4 regions of the Rhizobium sp. 01N48 genome follow, and region 1 is predicted to be linked to each of the others. Evidence: predicted binding sites of a transcription regulator. Region 1 holds the regulator's gene; each other region holds the start of a gene.
The links. The regulator PhoB, encoded in region 1, activates phosphate uptake and scavenging genes when phosphate is short. The targets are predictions, from matches to a motif close to TGTCATNNANCTGTCAT.
Positions count from the first base shown of each region.

Region 1 (7,545 bases):
CGACGAGCGGGGGCAACAAACGGATGACATTGTCGCCGGCCGGAATGGCCAGCAGGTTGGCAGCGCGGATGGCCTGCAACAGCTCAGTTGACGGAACAGCCGCCTTGACGCCGAGCATCAGGCCTTCGCCGCGGATATCCTCGATCACATCAGGGAAACGATCCTTCAGCGATGCAAGGCCCTGACGGAAGACTAGCGCGACGTCGTTGACGTGGCGCAGGAAGCCTTCCTCGAGGATGACATCGAGCACGGCATTGCCGACGGCCATGGCGAGCGGGTTGCCGCCGTAGGTCGAGCCATGGGTGCCGGCCTTCATGCCGGAGGCCGCTTCGGCCGTTGCCAGGCATGCGCCGAGCGGGAAACCACCGCCGATGCCCTTGGCGACCGCCATGATATCGGGCGTCACGCCGGACCATTCATGCGCGAAGAGCTTGCCGGTGCGGCCGACGCCGGACTGAACCTCATCGAGGATCAGAAGCAGGCCGTTTTCGTCGCAGAGCTGGCGCAGCGCCTTCATGAATTCCGTGGTCGCCGGGCGGATACCACCCTCACCCTGTACCGGCTCGATCAGGATACCGGCCGTGGCATCGGTGATCGCGGCACGGACGGCTTCGATATCGCCGAAGGGAACCTGGTCGAAACCGGGCGTCTTGGGGCCGAAGCCTTCGAGATACTTTTCCTGGCCACCGGCGGCAATCGTTGCCAGCGTGCGGCCGTGGAAGGCGCCTTCGAAGGTGATGATGTGGAAGCGCTCGGGATGGCCCTTCGAATACTGGTAGCGGCGCGCGGTCTTGATCGCGCATTCCAGCGCTTCGGCGCCGGAATTGGTGAAGAACACCTTATCCGCGAAGGTTGCATCGGTCAGCCGCTTGGCAAAGCGCTCCTGGCCGGGGATTTCGTAAATGTTGGAGAGGTGCCAAACCTTCTCGGCCTGATCCTTCAGCGCGCCGACGACGTGCGGATGGCTATGGCCGACGGAGGTCACGGCAACGCCCGCGCCGAAATCGAGATATCGCTCGCCAGTTTCGGTGATCAGCCACACGCCCTCTCCTCGCTCGAACCGCAGCGGGGCACGAGAGTAGGTATCATAAAGCGGCGCGGCTTCAGCCATGGCGCGATCTCCTGTCATTCGCTCAACAAAGGCCCGGACTCCGGCTAAAAAGCGGGTGCCCGGAAATGAAAAATGCCGCCTTTCGGCGGCGAGGGGCACTATTGTCTTTTCGCAGTGCGATGTCAACAAAACTGAGCTTTTGCCGCATGCGTCAAGCAAGCATCGGGGCGCCGGCGAGCTATCAACAGCTAATGTTGCAGAAATGACTCTACCACCCAGCAAGTTGGGGAAAACCGAGAAATCGATTCGCCGCGATTCAACCGACTCTTGTCACGGAGTCGCCCTCACTCTAGGTTAAAACTCAATTACTAGACTGCATGCGGCGGAACTAGTCACCAAAATCGAGCAAGCGTTTCTTGGTCCGGACACGTCCGTGCCATGGGTGAAGGATTCTGCCTACACCAACGCAATAAGGCGGAGACAGGGCATGAACTGGACAGACGAGCGCGTTGAAAGACTGAAGAAGCTTTGGGCCGAAGGCTTGAGCGCCAGCCAGATTGCGGCACAACTTGGCGGTGTAAGCCGCAACGCCGTCATCGGCAAGGTCCACCGCCTGAACCTGCCTGGCCGCGCCAAGGCCGGCGGCACGACGACCGCGACCAGAGCGCCGAAGCGCCCGGCGGTTTCGACCCCGCGCGCTGCCAGCAACTTCAATTCCGCACGCATCTCGCCAAGCCGCGCCGTTGCCCGCCCGCAGGGCGCAGTGGCTCTCAAGGAAGAGATGGACATCGATGCGATCGAGGAAGTCCGCTACCGTCCGGCTTCCAACGTTGTCGTTCCGATCTCGCGCCGCCTCGGCCTTACGGAACTGACCGAGCGTACGTGCAAGTGGCCGGTCGGCGATCCGCTGACTGACGATTTCCACTTCTGCGGCTGCGAGTCCCCTGACAACTCGCCATACTGCACCTACCACCAGCGCATGGCCTACCAGCCGGTCAACGAGCGCCGCAAGGCAGCCAACCGGGTCGCATGACCCGGAAAGCCGGATAAGGAACACAAGAAAACGGGCCCTCGCGGGGCCCGTTTTTCGTTGGATCGGATGGAATGGAAGCGCCTTACGCTTCCATGGAATAGCCGGCGCCGCGAACCGTGCGGATGACATCCTGCATGTTGGAGAAGTTGAGCGCCTTGCGCAGGCGGCCGACGTGCACATCGACGGTGCGTTCGTCGACATAGATGTCATGGCCCCAGACGCCATCGAGCAGCTGCGAGCGGGAGAAGACGCGGCCCGGCGACGACATCAGGAATTCCAGCAGGCGGAATTCGGTCGGTCCGAGGCGGACTTCGCGGCTCTTGCGGTGAACGCGGTGGGTTTCGCGATCGAGCTCGATATCGCCGCACTTCAGCAGCGAGGAGAGCACTTCGGGCTTGGCGCGGCGCAGCATCGCCTTGACGCGGGCAACGAGCTCAGGCGTCGAAAACGGCTTGACGACATAATCGTCGGCGCCGGTCGACAGGCCGCGAACGCGTTCGCTTTCCTCGCCACGGGCGGTCAGCATGATGATCGGCAGGCGCTCCGTCTCGGGGCGCATGCGCAGGCGACGGCAGAGCTCGATGCCGGATACGCCGGGCAGCATCCAATCGAGGATCAAAAGATCAGGCGTGCGTTCCTGCAGCCGGATCTCGGCCTCGTCACCGCGAAGGATGGTATCGACTTCGAAGCCTTCGGCCTCAAGGTTATAGCGAAGAAGCACGCTCAGTGCTTCTTCGTCTTCAACGACTGCTACTCTTGGGATCATTCGTCTCGGTCTCCTGGGGGCGTGGGTCCGGAACGCTTATTCCGTGACCGCGCCGACGGTGTTGGCGGTGTCGTCCTTCGGACGCTCGCCTTCCGGCTGGGCGCCGGTAGCCATGTAGTAGATGGTCTCTGCGATGTTGGTGGCGTGGTCGCCGATGCGCTCGATGTTCTTGGCGCAGAAGAGAAGGTGCGTGCAGCTGGTGATGTTGCGCGGATCTTCCATCATGTAGGTCAGCATCTCGCGGAACAGCGAGGTGTACATCGCGTCGATTTCCTCGTCGCGTTCGCGGATCGACTTGGCACGATCGGCAACGCGGCTGGTGTAGACGTCGAGAACTTCCTTGAGCTGGACGAGCGCCAGTTCGGAGAGATGCTCGAGACCGCGGGCGAGCTTGCGCGGAACGCCCGTGCTCTGAACCGCGATGACGCGCTTGGCGGTGTTCTTGCCAAGATCGCCGACGCGCTCGAGATCGGCCGCGATGCGGATCGAGCCCATGATTTCGCGAAGGTCGGCGGCCATCGGCTGGCGGCGGGCGATGGTGATGATCGCCTTTTCGCCAATCTCGCGCTCGGCGTGATCGAGGATCACGTCGTCGGAGATGACCTTCTGGGCGAGCGAAGTGTCGCCGTTGACGAGCGCGCGAACGGCGTCGCCGACCATCTGTTCCGCGAGGCCGCCCATTTCGGAGATGCGGCGCGTCAGGAACTTGAGATCATCGTCATAGGCGGAATAGATATGTGTCGATGCCATGGGGCTTATCCTTGAATGTCCTGAGGTTTACCGGTTTCGGAGATCAACCGAAGCGGCCCATGATGTAATCCTGGGTGCGCGGATCATCCGGGTTGGTGAACATCTTGTCGGTATCGTTCTCCTCGACGAGGTTGCCGAGGTGGAACATGGCGGTGCGCTGCGAAACGCGGGCTGCCTGCTGCATCGAGTGCGTGACGATGACGATCGTGTAGGCTTCGCGCAGCTCGTGGATGAGCTCCTCGACCTTGGCGGTCGCGATCGGGTCAAGCGCCGAGCAGGGCTCGTCCATCAGGATGACTTCGGGGCTGACGGCAATCGCGCGGGCGATGCACAGACGCTGCTGCTGACCACCCGAGAGGCCGGTGCCGCCTTCATGCACGCGGTCCTTGACCTCGTTCCACAGGCCGGCGCGCTGCAGGCTCTGCTCGACGATGACGTCCATGTCGGCCTTCGCCTTGGCGAGACCGTGGATGCGCGGGCCGTAGGCGACGTTTTCGTAGATCGACTTCGGGAACGGGTTCGGCTTCTGGAACACCATGCCGACGCGGGCGCGCAGTTCGACGACGTCGATATCCGGATCGTAGATATCATCGCCATCAAGCGTGATCTTGCCGGTAACGCGGCAGTTGTCGATCGTGTCGTTCATGCGGTTCAGGCTGCGCAGGAAGGTGGACTTGCCGCAGCCCGATGGACCGATGAGAGCCGTCACGGTGTTTTCGCGGATGTTCAGCTTCACGTCGAAAAGCGCACGCTTCTCGCCGTAGTAAACCGAGACGTCCTGGCCGATCATTTTATACGGAATGGTATTCATCTTCTGGTCTAGCGCCTTCTCAACTGCTGCTTCCGTCAACATGTTCATGATGTTTACTCCGTTTACCAGCGGCGCTCAAAGCGACGACGCAAGAGAATGGCTCCGAGGTTCATGACGATCAGGAACAGGAGCAGGACGATGATGGCGCCGGACGTGCGCTCGACAAAGGCGCGTTCGGCTTCGTTTGCCCACATGTAAACCTGCACCGGCAGAGCCGTGGAGGGATCCATCGGGGTGGCAGGCGCATTGGCAACGAAGGCGACCATGCCGATCAGGAGCAACGGCGCGGTTTCACCGAGCGCGTGCGCCAGACCGATGATGGTGCCGGTCAGGATGCCAGGCATTGCCAGCGGCAGGACGTGGTGGAACACCATCTGCATCTTCGAAGCGCCGAGGCCGAGAGCGGCTGCGCGGATCGAAGGGGGCACGGCGCGCAGGGCTGCGCGGGTGGCGATGATGATGGTCGGCAGCGTCATCAGCGTCAGCACCAGACCGCCGACCAGCGACGCGGAGCGCGGCAGGCCTGCGAAGTTGATGAAGACGGCGAGACCGAGCAGACCGTAGACGATCGAGGGAACGGCCGCGAGGTTGTTGATGTTGACCTCGATCAGGTCGGTCAGCTTGTTCTTCGGCGCGAACTCTTCGAGATAGATCGAAGCGGCGACACCGATCGGCAGCGACAGGGCAAGAACGATCAGCATCAGGTAAAGCGAGCCGATGAGGGCGACGCCGAGACCTGCGGCTTCCGGACGGCTGGAGTTGCCGTTGACGAAGAGGCCGGTGTTGAACTCCTTGTGGAGCGTGCCGCTGGCGGCCATCTGCTGCATCCAGCCGACCTGGCGGTCGTTGACCTTGCGGTTCTTCTCGTCAACCGTCAGGTCGATCTGGCCCTTGTTGGCCGAGTCGACGTTGGCGTCGGCGAGAAGCGTGACGTTGACCGTCTTGCCGATGAGCGACGGGTCGGCGACGACCATGTCGCGAAGCACGATCGGTGCACCCTTGGAGATCATCGCGGTGGCATCACGCGTTTCCGGACGGCTCTCAGCATTGATGCCGAGCGTCTTGACCATGGCGTCGCGGATGAGCACCGGATAGTTGGCGGCGATCAGCACCGACGGGTCGGTGGCGCGCTTGTTGTTGGGGTCGAGCACCTTTTCGGAGAACTCGATCGGCAGGGTGATCGAGGTCTGCGCGAAGGCCGTGTAGCCCTGACGGATAACCGTCGTGAGCAGGATGGCCAGGAAGATCAGACCGAAGGAGATGGCAGCGATGCCATAGGCCTGGAAGCGGCGTTCGGCGGCGTAGCGACGCTTGATGCCGATGTCGCGGCGGGCCGGCGCCTTGGAGACGACGACGCCCTGTCCGGAGGAAACAACGTCCGTCATTCGTACTGCTCCCGGTATTTGCGCACAATGAAGAGCGCGTAGATGTTAAGGCAAAGCGTGATGAAGAACAGCGTGATGCCAAGCGCGAAGGCAACCAGCGTCTGCGGCGAGGTGAACTCAAGGTCACCCGTCAGCTGGTTGACGATCTTGACCGTCACCGTCGTCATCGGCTCGAATGGGTTGATCTGAATGCGGGCTGCAACACCGGCCGCAAGCACGACGATCATGGTCTCGCCGATGGCGCGCGAGGCGGTCATCAGGAGAGCGCCGACGATACCTGGCAGGGCGGCGGGGAGAACGACCTTCTTGATCGTTTCCGAACGCGTGGCGCCGAGGCCGAGGGAACCGTCACGCAGGGCGCGCGGCACGGCGGTGATGATGTCGTCAGACAGCGAGGAGACGTATGGGATCAGCATGATGCCCATGACGATACCGGCGGTCAGAACGCTCTGTGCCTGGATGAAGTTGCTGTAGTCGCCGGTCAGAAGGCCGTTCACCTGGGACGAGAGGTCGCGCAGGAAGGGGCCGACGGTGATGAGGGCGAAGAAGCCGTAGACGATGGTCGGGATACCGGCCAGCACTTCGAGCAGCGGCTTGGCGATACCGCGAACCTTGGGAGCCGCGTATTCCGCCATGTAGATGGCCGCGAAGAGACCGACCGGAACAGCGACCAGCATGGCAACGAGGCCGATGTAGAGCGTGCCGAGCAGCAGCGGGATCAGACCGAACTGGCCGAAGGACGAGCTGCCGGCGCCGGCAAAGCGCGGATCCCAGACGGTGCCGAAGAAGAAGTCGGCGGCCGGAACTTCAGCGAAGAAGTGGGCTGCTTCCGTCAGCATCGACATGACGATGCCGACAGTGGTCAGGATCGCGATGGAGGATGCGAGCAGCAGCCCCCAGAGCATGACGCGTTCAACGCGGTTGCGGGCCCGGAAACGGGGAGCGACTTCGCGCAGGGCATAGAAGCCACCGGCAACGCCGAGCGCGAGAACGACCAGCGTCATGATCAAGCGGCTGATGCCGCTCTCGGTGTTCAGCTTCTGAGCGCCTTCGATCATGTAAGGCTGCGGAACGCCGGCGAGCGGAACGCCCTTGGCGGCGAGCTTGGCCTGGAGACCGGCGGGATCGCCGACGCCTGCGGCAACGTCTTCGCTCGCGAGCTGAGGCAAACCGCGGGCGATGGCGCTGACCATGCCGTAGTTCAGGTTCTGCTGAGCCGCAGACTGAGCCTTGACGTCTTCGGGAAAGCCGCCGCGAACGGAGGATTCGATAATGGAGGGGCTGATCGCAAGCCAGGCGCACAGAACGATGAGCGCAGGCAGGATAGCCCAGATTGCGGCATAGGCACCGTAGTAGCCAGGCCGGGAGTGCAGTGCCGAGGATTTACCTCCGGCAAGCGCCGTCGCGCGGCTGCGTGCTGCCACAAAGGCAACCGCGCCAAGCACAACGAGGCACAAGAGTAAGACGGATGTACTCATTCGTTAAGGTCCCCCAGGCCCTCGGCCCCCAAGAGCGAAACGGCGCTTCGGCCATTTCGGCTTCCAATCATGGAGTAGTTCAGCTTCACCGCTCCCTTAGAGCGGACAAAGGCGATGCCGGCGCGACCCTTTGGATCGCGCCGGCAAAGTTTATTACATGGTCTTGCCGTCTTCGACTGCCTTGCGGGTCGCTTCGCGCTCAGCGTCCGGAGCAGCAACCAGACCGTACTCGACGAGCGGGCTGTCAGGGCCAACCATCTGGTCGGATACG
Region 1 is NZ_JBFTQT010000003.1:400,700-408,244, forward strand. It holds gene AC1DOG_RS08380 (aspartate aminotransferase family protein) at 1-1,111, opposite strand, end outside; gene AC1DOG_RS08385 (GcrA family cell cycle regulator) at 1,539-2,084, shown strand; gene phoB (phosphate regulon transcriptional regulator PhoB) at 2,167-2,850, opposite strand; gene phoU (phosphate signaling complex protein PhoU) at 2,887-3,600, opposite strand; gene pstB (phosphate ABC transporter ATP-binding protein PstB) at 3,644-4,459, opposite strand; gene pstA (phosphate ABC transporter permease PstA) at 4,474-5,796, opposite strand; gene pstC (phosphate ABC transporter permease subunit PstC) at 5,793-7,274, opposite strand; gene AC1DOG_RS08415 (substrate-binding domain-containing protein) at 7,428-7,545, opposite strand, start outside.

Region 2 (7,545 bases), on a different contig from region 1:
CGGTGACCTTGCTGTCGTCCTGTTTCATGACGGCGGGGGCGCCCGGCGGCAGGATGGCGCGATCCTTGGTGATCTCGACAGGATAGAGCTTGCCGCCGAGATAGACGTCGACACGTTCAGGCGTCACTTCCATGCGGTCGGCATCGCTGCCGTAGGTGACGGTGTAGCCGCCGGCTGCGGTCGGCAGCATCCATGCGATGATGGCGTCCTTCGGATACTGGCCGCGGCTGGTCCACTGCGGCACGACCTTGCCATCGACGAAGCGCAGGCGCGGCTGGGCGCGCCAGGAATACCAGTCCTGGACATAGATCGAGGCGCGATCCCAATTGCCGTTGACGAAGGTCGGGATGACCTTGAAGAAATTGAATGCGAGCGCGAGGTAGATGATGACGAGGCCGGCGATGAGGGCGAGGCCCCAGCGCTGCATGAAGCTGCGGTGGAAGACTTCGGGATAATTGTCCAGCAGGCGCTGGCGATCGGCGGCGTTGACTGTGAGCGACGACATCAGGCTGCTCCTCGGCCGAATTCGAAGGACTGCTTGCCGATCATGCGGCGGCGGAGCCAGGCGGAGAACTGGTCGACGCAGACGACGGTGATCAGAAGCAGGATGATGATGGCATAGGTCTTGGCGGCGTGATCGCGGCCGATCGCCAGGCTGAAGACCTCGCCGATACCGCCGCCGCCGACGGCGCCGATGATGGTGGAGGCGCGCACGTTGATCTCAAGGCGCAGCAGCGTGTAGGAGACGAAATTGGGCATGACCTGCGGCAGGATGGCGAAGCGGACGCGCTCGAGCCAGCTGGCGCCGGATGCGCGCAGGCCCTCGTCCGGCTTCATGTCGGCATTCTCGACCACTTCGAAGAACAGCTTGCCGAGCGCGCCGATGGTGTGGATCGACACCGCGATGATGGCCGAGATCGGGCCGATCGACAGGATGGCGGCGAGCAGGCCGGCGATGACGATCTCCGGGAAGGCGCGCAGGATTTCCATGATGCGGCGCACGACCCAGCGGGTGGCGCCGGCGCCGACCAGATTGGTCGAGGCGAAGAAGCAGAGCACGAAGGCGCCGGATGCGCCGAGGATGGTCGAGACGATGGCGACGTTGATGGTGATCGCCAGCTGGTAGAAGAAATTCGGGATATAGAAGCTGTCGGTGATGTAGACGCGGTCGCTGACGTAATCATACTTGATCGAGCCATCGGCATAGGGCGACGGCAGGTCGAACATGGCCCTGAAAATCTCCAGCGGGCTGTCCGGCACGAAATGCTTCATGAAATCGAAGAGATAGGGCAGACGTTCGAAGAACTTGCCCGAATTGGCGCTGTTGGCGAAATCGAGCGAGGCACCGAGGACGATCAGGAACACAACGATCGAGATCACGGTGTAGATACGCCGTGTCCGGACCTGCTGCTGGTAGTGATCGAGAATTGTGCGGGAGCCTTGCTGCAGTCCGCCCATGTGGTCGGGTTCGGCCACGTGCGCCATGTTGAGCATCCTTGTTGAACGAACGGCGGCACCATGATGATGCCGCCGCGAGTTTATTCAGAGGTTCGGATCAACCGCCGATAACCGACTTACGAGCGTCGATGATCGTCTGGTAGAAGGACTGGTCGACCGGCGACCAATCGACGTAACCACCGCCGGTGAAGCTGTCGAAGCAGCCCTTGTCGGTCTTCGGCAGTTCGGCGAAGTAGGCGGTGACCTTCTTCTGGATGTCGGACGGCAGCTTGTTGGAAACCATCAGCGGGCCGTTCGGGATCAGCGGGGACTTCCAGACCTGGACGATATCGTCCATGTCGAGCAGGCCCTTGGTGACCATGATGTGCAGGTTGCCAGAGGTGTAGCCCTGGGCCCAATCGCCGGTGGCGGAGCCGAAGGTGGTGCCGACGTCGAACTTCTTGTCGAGAACGCCGAGAACGAGGTTCTCATGGCCGCCGCCGAAGCCGGTTTCAGAGAAGTACTGCTTGACCGGCATGCCGACATCCTTCGGCAGCGAGACGTTCGGGACGAGGTAGCCCGAGGTCGAATCCGGATCGGCGAAGCCGAGCTTCTTGCCCTTGGCGTCGGCGAGCGTCTTGATGCCCGAATCCTTGCGGGCGACCATGATCGAGTAGTAGCCGGTCGAGCCGTCTTCCTGCTTGGTGGTCAGAACCGGCGTAACGGCGTTCGGATCCTTGAGGTAGATCGAGGCGTAGGAGGAAGCGCCCATGACAGCGAGGTCGATGGTGCCGCCCAGCAGGCCCTGGATGACGCCGTTATAGTTCGGCGACGGGAAGATCTGGACTTCCGAAACGCCGGTGGCGGCAACGAGGCCCGGCTTGACGCACTCGGTGCGGCGAACCTGGTCGGCTTCGTTTTCACCGCCGTCGAGGCCGATACGCAGGACCTTGACGTCCTGAGCGTAGGCCTGGCCTGCAACGGTGGCGATGGCGATCGTTGCCATCAGGATCTTGCGGAACGCAGACATGGTAGTCTCCTTTGGTGACGTTTGTCAGTGACTTTGAGTTACTGGGGAGCTGTGCTTTTCCGGCTTTTTCCCCCGGCCGGAAACTTGTCAGCGCATGACGGCGGAGGCGGCCATCACGCGGGATACGGCGTCCTGCTGCTTGCCCTTGATGTTATCAAGGCTGGTGGACGTCATGGTCTCGTCGATGCCGGCGCCGTTCTTGTCGGTGCCGTAGATTTCGTTGACGGCGTCGGCCGTCAGTTCGGACGGCTTGCCGTCGAAGACGACCCGTCCGCCGGCCATGCCGACGATGCGCTCGCAATAGCTGCGCGCGGTGTCGAGCGTGTGCAGGTTGGTGATGACGGTGATGCCTTCGCGCTCGTTGATATCGCGCAGCGCGTCCATGACGATCTTGGCGTTCAGCGGGTCGAGCGAGGCGATCGGCTCGTCGGCAAGCAGCATCTTCGGCGCCTGCATGAGAGCGCGGGCAATCGCCACGCGCTGCTGCTGGCCGCCCGAGAGCGTGCCGGCCATCTGCAGCGCCGTCTGCTCGATGCCCATACGCTCAAGCGCCGCGATCGCCTGCACCCGCTCTTCGCGGGTGAAGACGCCGAGCAGGCTAAGCACGGTGGAGCGATGGTTGAGACGGCCGAGGATGACATTGGTCATCACGTCGAGGCGCGGCACGAGATTGAACTGCTGGAAGATCATGGCGCAATCGCGCTGCCAGTTGCGCAGCGACTTGCCGCGCAGGCCCGACACCTCGGTGCCGTTGAAATGGATCGAGCCGGAGCTCGGCTCCTGCAGGCGGTTGATCATGCGCAGAAGCGTGGACTTGCCGGCGCCCGAACGGCCGATAATGCCGACCATCTGGCCCTGAGGGATGTCAAGCGTCACACTATCGACGGCGATCTTCTTGCCGAATTGACGGGTGACATTCTTCAGCTCGAACATCATGCTCTTCCTCATAGCCCAAACGCGATATGAGGGAGTGCATTAGGCCCGGTCCGTGAAGCTCCAATGTCAGTTTTGTGTAAGTGCTGTCACAAACGGGGCTACTGTGGATTGAAACGTGACAGTGGGGTCACAATTCTGTGACAGGCGTGGGGTGTGGTGAATGCGGTGCACTTCTACGGCATTTTCCCGAAGTTCAAGCGAAGTCTAGCCATGCATGGCGAAGTCTAGTGAAAAACATTAGATTTCCATAGTCATGGCTAGTGACGCCATGGCTTGGCGCACGGTTCCCGCGCCCACGCCTCACCCCTCACCGCCGCTTCTGCAGCACCTTGTTGCCCTTCGGCCCGGTCATCTTCGGGGTATTCTTGTCGTTCTCGTCGCGCAGCACTCGCCAGCGGGCGAGACGCTCGGGCGCAAGCGTGCCGGATTTGACGGCGGCCTGGACGGCGCAGCCGGGTTCGTGGTCGTGGGTGCAATCGCGAAAGCGGCAGTGTTCGGCAAGCTCGGTGATCTCGGAAAAGACCTGCTCGATCCCTTCCTGCACATCGCTGACGTGGAGCGTGCGCATGCCCGGCGTGTCGATGACCCAGCCGCCGCCTTCCATGGCGTGCAGCGAGCGGGCGGTCGTGGTGTGGCGGCCCTTGGCGTCGCGTTCGCGGATGCCGCCGGTTGCCTGCGAGCCCTCGCCGCTCAGCCCGGCCAGCGCATTGACCAGCGTCGACTTGCCGACGCCGGAGGAGCCGATCAGCGCGAGCGTCTGGCCGAAGCCGCTCCATGGACCAAGCGCTGCAGCGGCATCGTCGCTCTTGGCGTTGAGCACGACCACCGCGAGATCGCGCTGCAGCGCTTTCGCCTGGGCTTCGTATTCCGCGACATCAGGGGCGAGGTCGGCCTTGGTCAGCACGATGACGGGCGTTGTCTCGGCCTGGTTGGCGAGCGCCATGTAGCGCTCGAGGCGGGCGACGTTGAAATCGGCGTTGCAGGAGGTGACGATCAGGAGCGTATCGACATTGGCGGCGCCGAGCTGTTGGCCCTGACGTCCCTCGACGCGACGCTGCAACAGCGTGCGGCGCTCCAGCCGGCGCACCAGCCTGTCGTCCTCGGGATCCACCATCACCCAGTCGCCGACGGCGAATTCGGACGTATTCAGCTGATGCGAAATCTTGAGCCGGATCAAGCCGTCTAGCGAGGTGACGCTCAGGCGGCTGCGATGCACTTCGGCGATGCGACGGGGGATGAGACCATGATCGTCATCCGTCAGCTGATCGGAAAAGAATTCGGACCAGCCGAGCGAGGCCAGGAATGTCGCTTCGTGATCGGTCGTCAAAGGTTCACCGGGGACTGCGGCGTATGGGTCAAGGCTGGCTCCGTGATGGGACGTGTCGTGGCGCGGACATTAGCGGAAGCTTCGGCGGGAAGATATGGGGTTTGCTACAGCGATACATCTGGGCGGGAAACGACGGCCGATCCCTGTTGTTATTGGACAGCCAAGTCACCGGCAGAGATTGGTGCCGTTCGCGCCTCATAGCGTCTTGATTTCCCGCGAGACTTTCCTGAAAGCTGCGTTGCCCCTCAAGGAAATCTCCATGTTCGTCTCGGAAGCCTTCGCAATCGGTTCGGCCACCTGCATCGCGCTCAGCTCGATGTTCATCAACGAGCTCAACGGGCGGGTGCCGTTGATGCAGCTTGCGCGCTGGCAGCTGACCGCGGCCTTCGTGATGACGGCGCTGGCGGCGACTGTTGCCGGCGGGTGGGCGACGCTTGGGGCTTGGCAGCTCGGGTCGCTCTTAGCCTCCAGCGTGTTCGGGATCGTGATTGCCAGCACCACCTATTTCGCGGCGATCTATACGGCCGGGCCGCGCGTGACGGCGCTGCTGTTCTCGCTGGCCTCGCCATTCGCGCTGGTGCTCGGCTATGTCGCGCTGGGCGAGACGATCGATCTGCGACAGGGGCTCGGGGTCGTGCTCATTCTTTGCGGCATCGTGATTGCCATCGGCTTTCGCCGGCGTCGGCCGGCGCCGATGATCCCGCTTGCCGATGGCGAGCCGATCGCGGAGCCGGCACCTTCTACGCCGCCGGTGTCCATGGTCGGGATAACGCTCGGCGTCATCACCGCGCTCGGGCAGGCGCTGGGGAGCCTGACGGCGCGGCCGGCGATGGCTGCCGGTGTCGAGCCTTTCACGGCGATGGCGGTGCGTTCCGGGCTGGCGGTGATCTGCTTCTGGGCGCTTCTGGCGCTCCCTCGGGTGCGGGCCCAGGCGATCGGTTTTCGAGCGCGGGATTTCGGCCTTGCGGCCACCGCGGCCTTCTTCGGTACGGCGCTCGGAATGTCGCTTCTGATGGCGGCCCTGAAGACCGGAAATGTCGGGATCGTTTCGACGCTGTCTTCGATGACGCCTGTCGTCATTCTGCCGATGGTGTGGCTGCGCAGCGGACAGATGCCGCGTGCGCATGCCTGGGGCGGGGCCGCACTTGCCATCGCGGGCACGGCGCTGATCAGCCTCGGCTAAGCCCCCGGCGCGAATGGTGATCCATTCGCGCCGGAGAGGTTTGATGCAAAGGGATAGGCGGCTCAGGCCTCGTATCGCGCCAAGAAATCCTCGGCGTTGAGCGCGCGGAAGTCGGCGAGCGCCACGCGCAGCCGGTCATGCTCCCAATCCCACCATGCGAGCCTGTCCATGCGCTCGCCGATCTCTTTCGGAAAGCGCTCCCGGATCAGCTTGGCGGGTACGCCGCCGACGATGGTGTAGGGTGCGACATCCTTGGAGACCACCGCGCCGGCGCCGATGACGGCGCCGTTGCCGACGTTGACGCCCGGCAGCAGCGTGGCGCCGTGGCCGATCCAGACGTCATGGCCGATCGTGACGCGGTTGGAGCGGCGCCACTCGAAGAACTCCGTCTCCATGTCCGCGTCCGGCCAGTAATCGGCGGCGCGGTAGGTGAAGTGGTGCAGCGTGGCGCGCCAGGTCGGATGGTTGGTGGCGTTGATGCGCACGGAGGCGGCGATGTTGACGAACTTGCCGATCGTGGCGCACCAGATGGCGCCGTCCTGCATGACGTAGGAGTAATCGCCAAGCCCGACCTCATCGATGCGGCAGCGCTCCGACAGCTCGGTGTAGCGGCCGAGCGTCGAATTGTTCACCGAGGCGGTCTCGTGGATATAGGGCTCAAGGCCAATCTTGCGGCTCATGCTGCGATCGGCCTCCGTGGCGAGAACTTCTGCACGTCGAGAATGCGGTCGGCGACGGCCTCGCGCACTTCCTCGTCATGGAAGATGCCGAGCAGGCCGACGCCCTTCTGTTTCTTCTCGGCGATCATTTCGACGACGACAGCGCGGTTCTTTGCGTCGAGCGAAGCGGTCGGCTCGTCGAGCAGGAGGATGGTGTGATCGGTGATGAAGCCGCGGGCGATGTTGACGCGCTGCTGCTCGCCGCCGGAGAAGGTGGCGGGGGGGAGCTGCCAGAGCGCTTCCGGCAGGTTGAGCTTGGCAAGCAGCTCGGCTGCCTTTTCGCGCGCGACATCCGCCTTCGTGCCACGGGCGACCAGCGGCTCGGCGACGACATCGATGGCCGCGACGCGCGGCACGGTGCGCAGAAACTGGCTGACGTAACCGAGTGTGCGGCGGCGCACCTCGATGATGGTGCGCGGATCGGTGGTGGCGAGATCGACGATGCGATCCTGGTGCTTGACCAGGATCTGGCCGCTATCGACCGCGTAATTGCCGTAGATCATCTTCAACAGCGAACTCTTGCCGATGCCCGAGGGGCCGCCGAGCACGACGCATTCGCCCGAGGCGACGGAGAAGGAGACATCCGAAACGACGGGTAGCTTGATGCCGTCGCGCAGATGCATGGTGAAGCTCTTGGAGACTTCCGAAACAACGAGTGGCGTTGCCATGATTGACTTCCCTGGTTTCTGGCGACAATCCGTGAGCTTAGCCGGCTTACGGATTGCGCTCTCAACTATACCTGCAGGATCGAGGAGACGAGGAGCTGGGTGTAGGGCTCGCGGGGATCGTCGAGCACCCGGTCGGTCAGGCCATGCTCGATGACGTGGCCGTCCTTCATCACCATCATCCGGTGCGACAGCAGGCGGGCGACGGCGAGGTCGTGGGTGACGATGATGGCGGCAAGGCCGAGATC
Region 2 is NZ_JBFTQT010000006.1:158,233-165,777, reverse strand. It holds gene phnE (phosphonate ABC transporter, permease protein PhnE) at 1-505, opposite strand, end outside; gene phnE (phosphonate ABC transporter, permease protein PhnE) at 505-1,485, opposite strand; gene phnD (phosphonate ABC transporter substrate-binding protein) at 1,556-2,467, opposite strand; gene phnC (phosphonate ABC transporter ATP-binding protein) at 2,555-3,400, opposite strand; gene rsgA (ribosome small subunit-dependent GTPase A) at 3,711-4,730, opposite strand; gene AC1DOG_RS13990 (DMT family transporter) at 4,990-5,913, shown strand; gene AC1DOG_RS13985 (DapH/DapD/GlmU-related protein) at 5,976-6,593, opposite strand; gene phnL (phosphonate C-P lyase system protein PhnL) at 6,590-7,300, opposite strand; gene phnK (phosphonate C-P lyase system protein PhnK) at 7,366-7,545, opposite strand, start outside.
Region 2: a site for PhoB is predicted at 3,519-3,535, ahead of phnC (phosphonate ABC transporter ATP-binding protein). Genes of this name have one in related genera too.

Region 3 (7,545 bases), on a different contig from region 1:
GCGCGCAGCACGCGCTCGTCTTCGCCTTCGGAGAAGATGACGCGCTTCTTGTCGGCATTCTTCGCCGCCGCGAAGATCGGCTTCATGACGAAGCCGGAGCGGAAGACAAAGCGGTTCAGCTGGTCGAGATAGGCGTCGAAATCGGCGATCGGGCGCAGCGCCACGCCGCTATCGGCCGCGGCCCTGGCGACAGCCGGCGCGATGCGCAGGATGAGGCGCGGATCGAAGGGCGAGGGGATGAGATAGTTGGGGCCGAAGATCGGCGTTTCATCCGAATAGGCGCGGGCGGCGACATCGGACGGCTCCTCGCGGGCGAGTGCGGCGATGGCGCGCACGGCCGCCATCTTCATTTCCTCGTTGATCGTGACGGCGCCGCAATCGAGCGCGCCGCGGAAGATATAAGGGAAGCAGAGGACGTTGTTGACCTGGTTCGGGAAGTCCGAGCGGCCGGTGCAGATCATCGCGTCCGGGCGGGCGGCGCGGGCGAGATCCGGCATGATTTCAGGGTTCGGGTTGGCGAGCGCCATGATGAGCGGCTTTTCGGCCATCTGCGCCAGGAGTTCCGGCTTCAGGACGCCGGCGGCCGAGAGGCCGAGGAATACGTCGGCGCCGCCGATGTTTTCGGCCAGCGTGCGGGTGTCGCTCTTCTGAGCGTAAACGCTCTTCCATTCGTCCATCAGCTCGACGCGGCCTTCGTAGACGAGGCCTTCGAGGTCGTGAACCCAGATGTTTTCGCGCTTGGCACCGAGGGTGACGAGCAGGTTGAGGCAGGCAAGGGCTGCGGCACCGGCGCCGGAGGCGACGATCTTGACCTCTTCGATCTTCTTGCCGGCGAGTTCAAGGCCGTTCAGGATCGCGGCGGCGACGATGATGGCGGTGCCATGCTGGTCGTCATGGAAGACCGGGATCTTCATCTTTTCGCGCAGCTGGCGCTCGATCTCGAAACATTCCGGCGCCTTGATGTCTTCAAGGTTGATGCCGCCGAAGGTCGGCTCGAGCGCGGCGACGGTTGAGACCATGTGATCGACGGTCGTTGCATCGACCTCGATATCGAAGACGTCGATGTTAGCGAACTTCTTGAAGAGAACGGCCTTGCCTTCCATGACCGGCTTGGAGGCCAGCGGGCCGATATTGCCGAGGCCGAGAACGGCCGTGCCGTTGGAGATCACGGCAACCAGATTGGCGCGCGAGGTGTAGTCGGCGGCGGTTTCCGGATTGTCGCGGATGGCGAGACAGGGGGCGGCGACGCCGGGCGAATAGGCGAGCGCGAGGTCGCGCTGGTTGCCGAGCGGCTTGATGGCCTGGATCTCGATCTTGCCGGGACGGGGATAACGGTGGAAGAACAAGGCCTGTTCATCGAGGCTGCCGCCTGCCGCTTTGTTGTCCGTCTTCGGTTTGTCGCTGTGATCCATCGTAATGCTCCAGGCTGTCGCACATGCTTTCATTGGAGCGCTTTCAATACATCAATCGAAAGACGGTAACAGCGAGAATTTTGATTCCTATTGCTAAAACAGCACAAATGTAAAAACCCGTGACGGCAAAGTCGTGGCGATTTGTGACGGAAGTCCCCCTGGTCCGGGCCGTGTCATCTTCCTGAAACACGAGTCTGGTTTTCAGAAGTACAGATGAAGCATGGGGCACGGGCAGTATGCTTGTGAAGGACAATATGGATACGCGCCACTTCCGTACGCTCTTTATTTCCGACGTCCATCTCGGCTCGAAAGCCGCGAAAGCCGACTTCCTGATCGACTTTCTGAAGTACCACGAAGCCGACACGATCTTCCTGGTGGGAGACATCGTCGACGGTTGGCGCCTGAAGCGCAGCTGGTACTGGCCGCAGGAATGCAACGACGTGATCCAGAAGCTGCTGCGCAAGGCGCGCAAGGGAACGCGTATCGTCTACATCCCCGGCAACCACGACGAATTCCTGCGCGACTTCCCCGGCATGCACTTCGGCGGCATCGAAGTGGCCGAGCGGATGATGCATGAAGCGGCCGACGGCAAGAAGTATCTGGTGCTGCATGGCGACGAGTTCGACGTCGTGGTGCGCAACGCCCGCCTGCTCGCCTATCTCGGCGACTGGGCCTACGACATGGCGATCATGATCAACATCGGGCTCGCCGCCATTCGCCGCAAGCTCGGCATGCCTTACTGGTCGTTCTCGGCCTGGGCGAAGCTGCAGGTCAAGCACGCCGTCAACTTCATCGGCGAGTTCCAGAAGGTGGTGGCCGACGAAGCCCGCAAGAGCGGTGCCGACGGCGTGATCTGCGGCCACATCCACCATGCCGTCATGGAAGACATGGACGGCGTGCGTTACATCAACACCGGCGACTGGGTCGAAAGCTGCACGGCAATCGCCGAGCACGAAGACGGCACGTTCGAGCTGATCGAATGGCGCACCATGGGCGGCGCTGCCGCTCCGGCTCCGCTGGCGCTCGAAGATCACCGCAAGCGCGAACCGGCACAGCAGGCAGCCTGATACCACCAATTGTTTCGCTGTTGCGAAATGGCATTGTGCAGCTGCTGCCGTTGCCGTTTCGCGACAGTTTTTGCTTATTTTTGAAATCGGTTTGGGGCGACCTCATCTCGCCTTGGTTGCCATTAAGGTGACGTGTTAGGCAACTTGCAGGTTCCTTTCAGGTCACACCGATGATTCCCGCCACGAATGCCTCTTTTACAGAGGTCGCGCCCGCCCATTTCCGGCTGCTGAGCGCTTTGTCCTATTGCGCGCCACTGCTTGTAAACGGTGTCGCGTTGCCATTCTTTCCCGTCTGGCTGGCGATGCACAAGTTCAGCGACCACGAGATCGGCATCATCCTCGCCGTGCCGATGGTGGTGCGCGTGCTCGTGGCACCGATCGTGGCGATGTACGCGGACCGGATGAAGGAGCGCGCCGATGTGCTGGTGTTTTCCGGCGGCCTGTCGCTGTTGACGGCAATCGCGCTCTACTGGACCGACACGTTCTGGCCGGTGCTGATCGTCTACACCATCCAGGGCGCTACCTTTTCTCCCTATGTGCCCGTGGTCGAATCGATCGTCATCTCCGGCGTGCGGCGCTGGGGGTTCGATTACGGCTCGATGCGGGTTTGGGGTTCTGTCGCCTTCATCGCCTCGACGCTCGTCGGCGGGCGGCTGATCGGAAACTGGGGCGGGCAGATGGTTCTGCCCGTGATGATCTTCGGTTTCGTCATGACGATGGTGATGGCGCTCTATTGTCCGCGCATCGGGCCGACGCGGCGGCGCGGCACGCCTGTCGATCTGCAGCAGGCGACCGGCAGTTCGCTCAGGCAGCCGCATCTGCTGGTGCTGCTCATCGGCGTCGCCATCCAGCAATCGAGCCACGCGCTGCTGCAGGCGTTTGCGACGATCTATTGGCGGGATCTCGGCTTTTCGGGCACGGAAATCGCGTTGTTGTGGAGCGCTGGCGTCGCAGCGGAGGTGACGGTGTTCTTCCAATCGAAGCGGCTCAGCCGACGTTTCGATGCCTGGACGCTCATCCGTGTCGGCGCCGCGGTCTGCGTCTGCCGGTGGCTGTTGTTTCCCATGCAGTGGGGCTTCGTCGGCTTCTTCCTGCTGCAGTGCCTACATGCCTTCAGCTACGCCTTCGTCCACACTGGCGTGCAACGGCGGATCCTCGCCTCGGTGCAGGCGACGCAGGAATCGTCGGCGCAGGGTGCCTATTTCTTCTATAACGGCATGTTCATGGGGCTGATGACCATCGCGTCGGGCTACATCTACGCAGCACTTGGCATGGCGAGCTACTACATCATGGCGCTGACGGCGGTGCTGGGGCTAGGGCTGATTATCGTCGCCTATTATCTTCAGCCCCAGAGTGCCGGTTCCGGCGGGAAGACGAGCGAACCGGCGTAACGCAGGCCCGGTTCGCGATCGCGGGCAAGAAGCAGCGGGCCGTCGAGATCGACGAAAGCCACGTCCTGGGCCAGAAGCACGGCCGGCGCCATGGCGAGCGAGGTTCCCACCATGCAGCCGAGCATGATCTGAAACTCGAGCCGCTCAGCTTCGCGCTTCATCGCCAGGGCCTCGGTCAGGCCGCCCGTCTTGTCGAGCTTGATGTTGATGGCATCATAGCGGTCGCGCAGGCTGGCGAGATCGCCGGTGTGATGGACGCTTTCATCGGCGCAAACGAGGATAGGGCGGTCGATCTCGGCTAGCAGCTCGTCCTTGCCTGCCGGCAGCGGCTGCTCGACCAGCGCCACGCCGCATTCGGCGGCGACCCGCAGATGGTGGGCGAGGCGATCCTCCGGCCAGCCTTCGTTGGCGTCGAGAATGATGGCGGCGTTGGGGGCCGCAGCACGCACCGCCCGGATGCGGCTCTCGTCGTCACCTGTGCCGACCTTGACCTTGAGCAGCGCGCGGGCCGCGTTGGCGCGGGCGTGCTCGGCCATGACTTCGGGTTCTCCGAGCGAGATCGTGTAGGCTGTCGTCAGCGAATGCGGGGCGGTGAGGCCGAGCATGGCCGCGACCGAGGTGCCGCTTTGCTTGGCCTCAAGGTCCCAGAGGGCGCAATCGACGGCGTTGCGGGCGGCACCCGGTGGCATAGCCTGTTGCAGGTCGGCGCGGGAGAGGCCGGCCTCGATCAGCGGCCTGATGGCTTCGATCTGCGCGCCGACGCTTTCCATCGTCTCGCCGTAGCGCCGATAGGGGACGCATTCGCCGCGGCCGGAGACGCCGTTCTCGCTCACCGTGCAGAGGATCACCTCCGCGCTCGTCTTGGTGCCGCGCGAGATGGTGAAAGTGCCCGCAATCGGAAAAGAGTCCGTCTGAATTTCAAGTGACCGTGGCATAAATGCAATCCTGCAAGCATGGAAATCTGGTGCGGCATCGTTATATTGCCTCAACGCCGCGACGCTATGTTCGCGAGTCGGCAATGTCGCCGTAAGCCTTGAGAGACACAAGCATTTTGAAGTCCGAGAACCGTAACGCCGCCTCACTGCACGTGGACGACCAAGCTCATGGTTCGGATACGCTCGTGCATCTCGAAGGCAACTGGCGAAGCGCCAACATACATCTCGTTCTCAAGGATTTCGACAAGCTTTCGGCCCACAAGGGCGGGAACCTTACGCTCGATCTCTCCGGGATCACCGATATCGACACGGCCGGCGTCTGGCTGCTCTGCCGGCTGAAGAAGCAGGTCGAGGATGCCGGCGGCACTGTCCATATCGAGGGCAGCAACCAGCATATCGACGAGCTGCTCGAATCGTTTTCCGAGGAACGTCCGAAGCCCGAGTCCGAAGAGGTTCTGCTGCGTTCGCTGCAGGAGCGGATTTTCGCGCCCATCGGTCGGATGATGTACGATCTGTGGAACAATCTTTCCGCGGCGATGTACATCCTCGGATCGGCGGTGCGCGGCGCGCAGATGAAATTCGGACGCGGCAGCGGCGTTTCGCCGGCGTCGATCATCAACCAGATCGACCATATGGGCGTTCGCGCCACGCCGATTATTCTGCTGATGTCCTTCCTGATCGGCGCGATTATCGCGCAGCAGGGCGCCTTCCAGCTGCGTTATTTCGGCGCCGAAGTGTTCGTCGTCGACCTCGTCGGCATCCTGCAATTGCGCGAAATCGGCGTGCTCTTGACCGCCATCATGATCGCCGGCCGTTCGGGTAGCGCGATCACGGCTGAAATCGGCTCGATGAAGATGCGCGAAGAGGTCGATGCGCTGAAGGTCATGGGCCTCAACCCGATCGGCGTGCTGATCTTCCCGCGCCTGGTGGCGCTGACCGTTGCGCTGCCGCTTCTGACCGTGCTTGCCAACTTCGCCTCGCTGTTCGGCGCGGCCGTCGTTGCCTGGGGCTATTCGGGAATCACGTTTGCCAACTTCATCGCCCGTCTGCATGAGGCGATCACCCTGTCGACCGTGCTGTCGGGGATGATCAAAGCGCCGTTCATGGCGCTCGTTATCGGTATCGTCGCCGCCGTCGAGGGCTTAAAGGTAGGTGGTAGCGCCGAATCGCTCGGCCAGCACGTGACCTCGGCGGTGGTGAAGGCGATCTTCGTGGTCATTCTCATGGACGGGCTATTCGCCATGTTCTATGCAGCTATTAATTTTTAGGGATTTTGCGTGGACGAGCAGCAGACAACGACCAAGGACGAGGCAGGGCGGGACATCGTGCTTTCAGCGCGCGACGTCACTGTTGGCTTCGGGTCGAAGATCGTTCTCGATAATCTCAACCTCAATATCTACAAGGGCGAGATCCTGGGCTTCGTCGGTGCGTCGGGCACCGGCAAGTCGGTGCTGATGCGCACGGTGCTGCGCCTGCTGCCGCGCCGCTCCGGGCAGATCAAGATCCTCGGCCAGGACTTCGACGAACTAAACGAGCCGCAGCGCAACGCGCTCGACATGCGTCTCGGCGTTCTCTTTCAGCAGGGTGCGCTGTTCTCCTCGCTCACGGTGAAGGAGAACATCCAGGTTCCGATGCGCGAGTATCTAGACCTGCCGCCTGCGCTGATGGACGAACTGGCGCATCTGAAGATCCGGCTGGTGGGTCTGGCGGCGGATGCGGCGGACAAATACCCTTCGGAGCTCTCAGGCGGGATGATCAAGCGTGCTGCACTGGCGCGCGCGCTGGCGCTCGATCCTGAACTTGTTTTTCTCGACGAGCCGACCTCGGGCCTCGATCCGATCGGGGCCGCGGAATTCGACGAGCTGATCGCCAAGCTTCGCGATACGCTCGGTCTCACCGTCTACATGGTGACCCACGACCTCGACAGCCTGTTTTCCGTCTGCGACCGCATCGCGGTGCTGGGCAAGAAAAAGGTTATGGTCGAGGGGACGATCGAAGACATGCTGGCCTATGACGACCCCTGGGTTCAGGCTTATTTCAAGGGCAAGCGCGCGCGTTCGATCGTGCCGCAGGATGGCCACGCTTCAGCCGACATCAGGCTGGCGCAAGATAGCCGCGGGAAGTGAGCGGATAAGATGGAAACCAAAGCGAACTACACAATCGTCGGCTTCTTTACGGTTCTGGTCATCGCGGCTGCCTTCGGCTTCGTTTACTGGATGGCCGAATATGGCCGTGGCGGACCGATGGCCGAGCTCATCGTGCGCATTCCGGGCTCGGCGAACGGATTGAGCGTCGGCTCGCCGGTGCGCTTCAACGGCATTCAGGTGGGTTCGGTGCAATCGCTGTCGATCGACGCCGATGATCCGCAGTTCTCGCTGGCGTTCACCGAAGTGCGCGTCGATGCGCCGATCTATCCGACGACCAAGGCGATCCTTGAGATCCAGGGCCTGACGGGCGCTGCCTATGTCGAGCTTTCCGGTGGCCGCGTTGGTGAAAAGAACATCCTGCAGACGGCGGCGGAGACGGGCAAGCGTGCGGTCATCGTCGCTGACCAGTCGAGCGTCACCAACCTGCTTGCCACCGCCGACAAGATCCTCGACCGTGCCAACGACGCCGTCGGCCAGGTTCAGGGTTTCGTCAAGGATGCCCGTGGACCGCTGACGAAGACGCTGCAGAACGCCGAGACTTTCTCGGATGCGCTGGCCAAGAATTCCGGCAACATCGACAGCTTCCTGCAGAG
Region 3 is NZ_JBFTQT010000012.1:16,563-24,107, reverse strand. It holds gene AC1DOG_RS20440 (NADP-dependent malic enzyme) at 1-1,412, opposite strand, end outside; gene AC1DOG_RS20435 (UDP-2,3-diacylglucosamine diphosphatase) at 1,667-2,479, shown strand; gene AC1DOG_RS20430 (MFS transporter) at 2,650-3,870, shown strand; gene dgcA (N-acetyl-D-Glu racemase DgcA) at 3,822-4,805, opposite strand; gene AC1DOG_RS20420 (MlaE family lipid ABC transporter permease subunit) at 4,904-6,073, shown strand; gene AC1DOG_RS20415 (ABC transporter ATP-binding protein) at 6,083-6,931, shown strand; gene AC1DOG_RS20410 (MlaD family protein) at 6,941-7,545, shown strand, end outside.
Region 3: a site for PhoB is predicted at 1,584-1,600, ahead of AC1DOG_RS20435 (UDP-2,3-diacylglucosamine diphosphatase). Genes of this name have one in related genera too.

Region 4 (7,545 bases), on a different contig from region 1:
CTCCGGCGTCAAAGCGATGCTGATCGATGGCGATCAGAAGATCATCGGCTCGGCCAATGGTTCGCTCGACGTGTCGCGTCCGCATCACGGATGGTCGGAGCAGGAGCCTTCGCACTGGGTGCGGGCGACCGAGGAGGCGATTGCCGGTCTGAAGGCGAAGCACCCGAAGGAGCTTGCCGCCGTTAGGGGCATTGGCCTTTCCGGCCAGATGCACGGCGCGACGCTGCTCGATGCCGACGACAAGGTGCTGCGGCCCTGCATTCTCTGGAACGACACGCGCAGCTATCTCGAGGCGGCAGCGCTCGATGCCGATCCGAAATTCCGCAAGCTCACCGGCAATATCGTTTTCCCGGGCTTCACCGCGCCGAAGCTCGCCTGGGTCGCCAAGCACGAGCCTGAGATTTTCGCCAAGGTCGCCAAGGTGCTCTTGCCGAAGGATTATCTTCGCCTGTGGCTGACCGGCGAGCACATTTCCGAAATGTCGGATTCCGCCGGCACCTCCTGGCTCGATACCGGCAAGCGCAAGTGGTCGTCCGAGCTCCTGGCCGCGACCGGCCTCGATGAAAAACACATGCCAACGCTGGTCGAAGGCACGGAAGAGGGCGGCAAGCTGCGTGGTGAGCTCGCCTCGCAATGGGGCATCACGGGTTCCGTCGTCGTTGCCGGCGGGGCGGGCGATAACGCCGCGTCCGCCTGCGGCATGGGCACCGTCAGCCATGGCGCGGCCTTCGTCTCGCTCGGCACGTCGGGCGTGCTCTTTGCGGCCAACGGTTCCTATCTGCCGAAGCCGGAGAGCGCCGTTCACGCCTTCTGCCACGCGCTGCCCAACACCTGGCACCAGATGGGTGTCATTCTCTCGGCCACCGATGCGCTGAACTGGCACTCGCATGTGACGTCCAAGTCGGCGGCGGAGCTGACCGCCGAACTCGGCGAAACGCTGAAGGCGCCATCGGGCGTGACCTTCCTTCCCTATCTCTCCGGCGAGCGCACGCCGCACAACGACGCCGTCATCCGCGGCGCCTTCATCGGGCTCGAGCATGAGAGCAGCCGCGTGGTGCTGACCCAGGCGGTGCTCGAAGGCGTGTCGTTTGCGATCCGCGACAATCTCGAGGCGCTGCGCTCAGCCGGCACCGACATTGCCCGCGTCACCGCCATCGGCGGCGGCTCGCGCTCGCGCTACTGGCTGGCCTCGATCGCCACAGCACTCGGCGTTCCCGTCGACCTGCCCGCCGACGGCGACTTCGGCGCCGCCTTCGGGGCCGCGCGTCTTGGTCTGATCGCGGCCACGGGCGCTGATCCGGTCGCGGTCTGCACGCCGCCTGAGACGGATGGGACGATCGAGCCGGATACGGCGCTGAGCGGGGCGTATGAGGAGGCTTATGGCCGCTATCGTGCGCTTTATCCGGCGATCAAGGCTTTGGCGCATTGAGGAAAATTCACTGGGAGGTGTCGTAAGACCCCTCCCCAACCCCTCCCCACAAGGGGGAGGGGCTTCGTGCCCCGCGCGCCCGCCTTCCGAGGTGAGGGGCGGTGCCACCAGCTTTCTCCCCCCTTGTGGGGGAGATGCCGGCAGGCAGAAGGGGTCTTGAGCCGCAGGCCACACGGAACACCATCACTTTTTAAACCACCCAAGGAGGAGTACCCCATGAGCACCGGATTTTTCGGCGATATCCAGAAGATCAAGTATGAAGGCCCTGATAGCACCAATCCGCTGGCCTTCCGCTATTACCAGCCGGACGAGATCGTTCTCGGCAAGCGGATGGAAGACCATCTGCGTTTCGCGGTCGCCTACTGGCACACGTTCACATGGCCGGGCGGCGATCCCTTTGGTGGGCAGACGTTCCTGCGTCCGTGGTTCGAAGACACGATGAAGGCTGCGAAGCTGAAGGCCGACGTCGCTTTCGAATTCTTCTCGCTGCTCGGCGCGCCCTATTATTGCTTCCACGACGCCGACGTGCGCCCCGAGGGCAAGAACTTCGCCGAAAACACCAAGAACCTGAACGAGATCGTCGATTACTTCGCCGAGAAGCAGGCCGCGACGGGCACCAAGCTGCTCTGGGGCACGGCGAACCTCTTCTCCAACCGCCGCTTCATGTCGGGTGCCGCAACCAATCCCGATCCCGATGTCTTCGCCTTCTCCGCCGCGACCGTAAAGACCTGCATGGACGCGACGATGAAGCTCGGCGGCGAGAACTACGTGCTGTGGGGCGGTCGCGAAGGCTATGAGACGCTGCTCAACACCGACCTCAAGCGCGAGCTCGACCAGATGGGCCGCTTCCTCAACCTCGTGGTCGAGTACAAGCACAAGATCGGCTTCAAGGGCCAGATCCTGATCGAGCCGAAGCCGCAGGAGCCGACCAAGCACCAGTACGATTACGACGTCGCGACCGTCTACGGCTTCCTGAAGAAGAACGGCCTCGAAAACGAAGTGAAGCTCAACATCGAGCAGGGCCACGCGATCCTTGCCGGCCATTCCTTCGAGCACGAGCTGGCGCTCGCAAACGCGCTCGGCATCTTCGGCTCGATCGACATGAACCGCAACGACTACCAGTCCGGCTGGGATACCGACCAGTTCCCGAACAACGTTCCTGAGATGGCGCTGGCTTACTACCAGGTTCTGGCAGGCGGCGGGTTCACCTCCGGCGGCACCAACTTCGACGCCAAGCTGCGCCGCCAGTCACTCGATCCGGCCGACCTGCTGATCGGTCACATCGGCGGCATGGATTGCTGCGCCCGTGGTCTGAAGGCTGCCGCCAAGATGATCGAGGACAAAGCGCTGTCGCAGCCGCTCGCCAACCGCTATGCCGGCTGGGATTCGGCCGAAAGCCAGAAGATGCTGCGCGGCGAATATTCGCTAGAGCAGATCACGGCGCGCGTCGAGAGCCAGGACATCAACCCGCAGCCGAAGTCCGGCCAGCAGGAACTGCTCGAAAACGTCGTCAACCGCTACGTCTGATCGGTAGCGGATTGTTGAAACAAAGAAGCCGGGGAGCATTCGCTTCCCGGCTTTTTCAATTGCGCTATCGGCTCACGCCTCAGAACACCTGACGCAGGATGATGAAGAGCACGAAGGCGATGGCGATGGACGCGGGCAGCGTCAGGACCCAGGCCATCAACATGTTGCGCACCGTCGACCATTGCAGGCCGGAACCGTTCGCCGCCATTGTGCCGGCGACGCCCGACGAGAGCACGTGGGTAGTCGAAACAGGCAGGCCGAGATGGTCGGCGGCGCCGATGGTGACCATGGCGACGACTTCGGCGGCTGCCCCCTGGCCGTAGGTCAGGTGGGTCTTGCCGATCTTCTCGCCGACGGTGATGACGATGCGCTTCCAGCCGACCATGGTGCCGAGGCCGAGCGCGATGGCGACGGCGATCTTGACCCATAGCGGGATGAACTTGGTCGCGTTGTCGACCGCCTTGTGATAGGCGCTCACCGCCTGCAGGTCGGCCGGCTCCATAGTAAGCAGCTTCTGCTTGTCGATCAGCTTCAGGGCCTCGCCGATCAGGTAGATGTCGTTGCGGACGTTGCTGACCAGATGCGTGGGCACGGCCTCCAGCGTCGGGAAGGCGGCGACTTCGGCGCTCGTGGCGTGGATGAACTGCTGAAGCGCCGGTGTCGTTGCGTCCGTCCAGACCTTGTTCTTCACGGCATTGCTGACCTCGACGCGGAAATCGCCGGCGGCAGCACCAGGCTTCACATATTTGCCGAGCGCGGTTTCCACTTGGGCCGACGCGCTCTTGTAGGCTTCGAGGTAGTTGACGTCGGGGGTGCGGTTGAGCGCGAAGGCGGTGGGGACGAGGCCGATCAGGATCAGCATGATCAGGCCCATGCCCTTCTGGCCGTCGTTCGATCCGTGGGCGAAGCTGACGCCGGTGCAGGTGAAGATCAGCAGGCCACGGATCCAGAGCGGCGGCGGGTTGTTGCCCTTCGGCTCCTCGTAGAGCGCCTTGTTACGCACGAGCACCTTCATGACCAGAAGCAGGACGGCGGAGAGGCCGAAGCCGATCAGCGGCGAGATCAGCAGCGACAGGCCGATATTGGTCGCCTGCGACCAGTCGACGCCGCTGGTGGCGCTTCCCGCCGGCGCCAGGAACTGGTTGGCGAGGCCGACGCCGATGATCGAGCCGACCAGCGTGTGCGAGCTCGAGGACGGCAGGCCGAGATACCAGGTGCCGAGGTTCCAGAGGATGGCGGCGATCAAGAGCGCGAAGACCATGGCGAGGCCGGAACCGGAGCCGACCTGCAGGATGAGCTCGACCGGAAGCAGCGCCAGGATGCCGAAGGCGACCGCGCCGCTCGACATCATGACGCCGAGGAAATTGAAGAAGCCCGACCAGATGACGGCAAGTTCAGCCGGCATGGAGCGGGTGTAGATGACTGTCGCGACGGCGTTGGCGGTGTCGTGGAAACCGTTGACGAACTCGAAGCCGAGCGCGATGAGCAACGCCAGGCCGAGCATGATCCAGGGAACGGCGGCAACGCTGGTGAGGTCGCGCCCGAGCGCGTAACCGACATAGCCGAGACCGGCGACAAGCAGGATGATGATGACGGGAAGGAACCACTTTTTCGAAGCCGACCCGTGCAGCGGATGGTTTTCGTGATCCCGGTGAATAGTCTCGTTGGTGATGTCAGCCATCTCAGTTCCTCTCTCAGAAGCCGTCCCTTCGAGTTATGCCTGCTGCGTGAACCTCTCATGACAATCGTCAATTCCATGTGCCGGCATGGCACGCGATGTCGCATTGCGGCTGACCGCGATCTCGGCTCTATTGCGAACAGACATCAGCATGCATGATCGGGAGGATCACATGAGCTTGCCTTTCCAACTTGCCGCCTGCGCCGAGATGATCTGGCGCGACCGACCGATCGAATGGCGGGCTTCCAGGCTGAAGGAAATGGGCTTCGGCGTCGGGCTGTGGAACTGGCCGGAGCATCATCTCGGCAAGCTCGAGGCGACGGGCGCCACCTTCACCATCATGAACGGCTATCTCACCGGCCGGCTGACGGATGACGAGGGGGCGGCGGAGCTTTTGAAGACGGCGCGCGAGACAGCCAAGGTCGGCAAGCGGCTCGGCGTGCAGCGTCTCAACCTGCACGGAACCGGGCTGGGCGAAGGCGGCCTGCCGGTGCAGCCGATCGAGGTGGTGACAGGTCAGATGTGGTTGAAGGCGCGCGACACGCTCGCCCGCATCGTCGACATGGCGGAGGAGGAGGACGTGGTCTTCACTCTCGAAAACCTCAACCTTGATGTCGATCACCCGGGCGTGCCCTTCGGCCGCGCCGAGGACACGCTGGCGCTGGTCTCGAGCATCGACCACCCGCGCCTGCGGCTCAATCTCGACCTCTATCACGCGCAGATCGGCGAGGGGAACTTGATCGAGCTCTGCCGCAAGAGCCTGCCATGGATCGGCGAAATCCAGGTCGCCGACGTCCCCGGCCGCATGGAGCCGGGAACCGGCGAGGTGAACTGGAAAGGTATCGCGCGGGCCTTGAAGGCGATGGGCTATGCCGGGCCCGTCGGTATGGAGGCGTTTGCGTCGGGTGACCCCGAAGCGGCGCTTGTGGCGTTCCGCGAGGCGTTTACGGTTTAGCGGCGGCTTTTGCCTCTCGATCGGTGTGCGCCGGCACTTTTGCCGTCAGGCCGATACCGAGCGCCTTCATGACGGATAGCGTCGTCTTCAGCGTCGGGTTGCCCTCGGCGCTGAAGGAACGATAGAGCTGCTCCCGGGAAAGCCCCGTCTCACTGGCAATCTGGGTCATGCCCTTGGCGCGCGCAATGACGCCCAGCGCATGGGCGATATAGCCGGCGTCCTCGGTCTCGAACGCTTCCTCGATGAAGACGGCAATTGCTTCGTCCGATGTCAGGTCATCGGCCGGATCGTAGTGGGTGAATTTCTCAGCCATTGTTTTCATTCCATTCGCTGAACAGCCGTTTTGCCTCTGCGATATCACGCTTCTGGCTGAAGCCAGAACATGACGGATTGTCGTTTTAAAACGACAATCCGTCAATGATCCGCGTTTGGCGAAGGCGAAGCTTAAGGAACCAACCGGTCGGCCCGCAGTTGCTTGAACAGGTCGAAGAACGCGTCGTCGGTGGGCTGATAGTCGAGGAAGCCCATGCGGCGGCTTTTCGACATGTCGGTGACCACCTCGATCGGCCGGCCGAGATCGGCGTCGGTGTGCCAGGGTGAGGACAGGCGGTTGAGATCAGGCTCGGCGAGGCCGTGGCGCGTGGCGATTTCGCGCCAGAGGTCGGCGTCGTCGGCCATCTGCTGTTCTAGCGGGCGGACCACGCCGTCGAAGGCGACCGGTTCGATGCCGAACCACGCGGCGATCCGACCCCACATCCAGCTCCAGCGGAAGACGTCGCCGTTGACGACGTTGAAGCCGTGGTTGGCGGCGGCTGGTGTCGTCGATGCCCATTCGATGTGGCGCGCCAGCAGGCGTGCGTCGGTCATGTCGGTGAGGCTCTCCCACTGCGCGGCAACGCCGGGGAAGCGGAAGGGGCGGCCGGTTTCCTTGCAGATGCTGGCGTAGACGGCGAGCGTCGTGCCCATGTTCATGGCGTTGCCCACTGCCTTGCCGACGATGGTGTGCGGACGGTGGACGCTCCAGGTGAAGCCGTCGCGGGCAGCGGCGGCGAAGACTTCGTCTTCCTGCGCGTAATAGAAATTATCGATGTCGAGACGGCCCTGCTCCTCGCGGAACGGCGTCTGCGGCAGGCTGCCCTTGCCATAGGCTTCGAAGGGGCCGAGATAATGCTTAAGGCCGGTGACGAGCGCGACGTGGCGCACCGAGCCCGAGAGCCTGACGGCATCGAGCAGATTGCGGACCATGGCCGAGTTCACGCGGATGTTCTCCGCTTCCGTCGGCTGCCGCAGCCAGGTGGAAATGACGATGTGCGTGGGGGCGACATCGGCAAGCGCCGATTTGAGCGATGCGGGATCGAGCAGGTCGGCGGCAAGCGGCTGCACGCCCGGCGCCTGTTGCGGCTTGCGCGCGAGGCCGAAGACCTGCCAGCCCTTGCCGCTCAAGAGTTCCGCCGTGGCGCTGCCGACGATGCCGCTTGCGCCTGCGATCAATGCCTTGTTCAAATGCTTGTCTCCTGATGTTTTCGGGCTGTTTTTCCGCATGTAGCCATTTCGATCGTTTGCCGCTAGAAGGCACCCATTCGAGACATAGACACCCTGAGGTAACCACATGCGAGCCGGCTCACCCGATCACGAATGGCGCGAGGATTGCGCGCCGCGCCGCGTGCTGGAGATCTTTTCCAGCAAGTGGACGAGCATGATCCTGCATGTGCTGGACACGCGGCTTGACGGCTGCGCGCGCACCGGCGTGCTGCAGCGAAGCCTTCCCGGCATATCGAAGAAGATGCTGACGCAGACGCTGCGCGACATGGAGGCGGACGGGCTGGTGACGCGCCGTGTTTATGGAACGGTGCCGCCCGCCGTGGACTATACGCTGACGCCGCTTGGCAAGCGGTTCGTGGAGCCGATCGAGTTGCTCTACGGCTGGGGGCGGGCCAATGCGGATGCGCTCGACAG
Region 4 is NZ_JBFTQT010000008.1:68,264-75,808, forward strand. It holds gene xylB (xylulokinase) at 1-1,429, shown strand, start outside; gene xylA (xylose isomerase) at 1,646-2,956, shown strand; gene AC1DOG_RS16420 (inorganic phosphate transporter) at 3,036-4,637, opposite strand; gene AC1DOG_RS16425 (TIM barrel protein) at 4,807-5,589, shown strand; gene AC1DOG_RS16430 (addiction module antidote protein) at 5,579-5,902, opposite strand; gene AC1DOG_RS16435 (SDR family oxidoreductase) at 6,034-7,092, opposite strand; gene AC1DOG_RS16440 (winged helix-turn-helix transcriptional regulator) at 7,199-7,545, shown strand, end outside.
Region 4: a site for PhoB is predicted at 4,684-4,700, ahead of AC1DOG_RS16420 (inorganic phosphate transporter). Genes of this name have one in related genera too.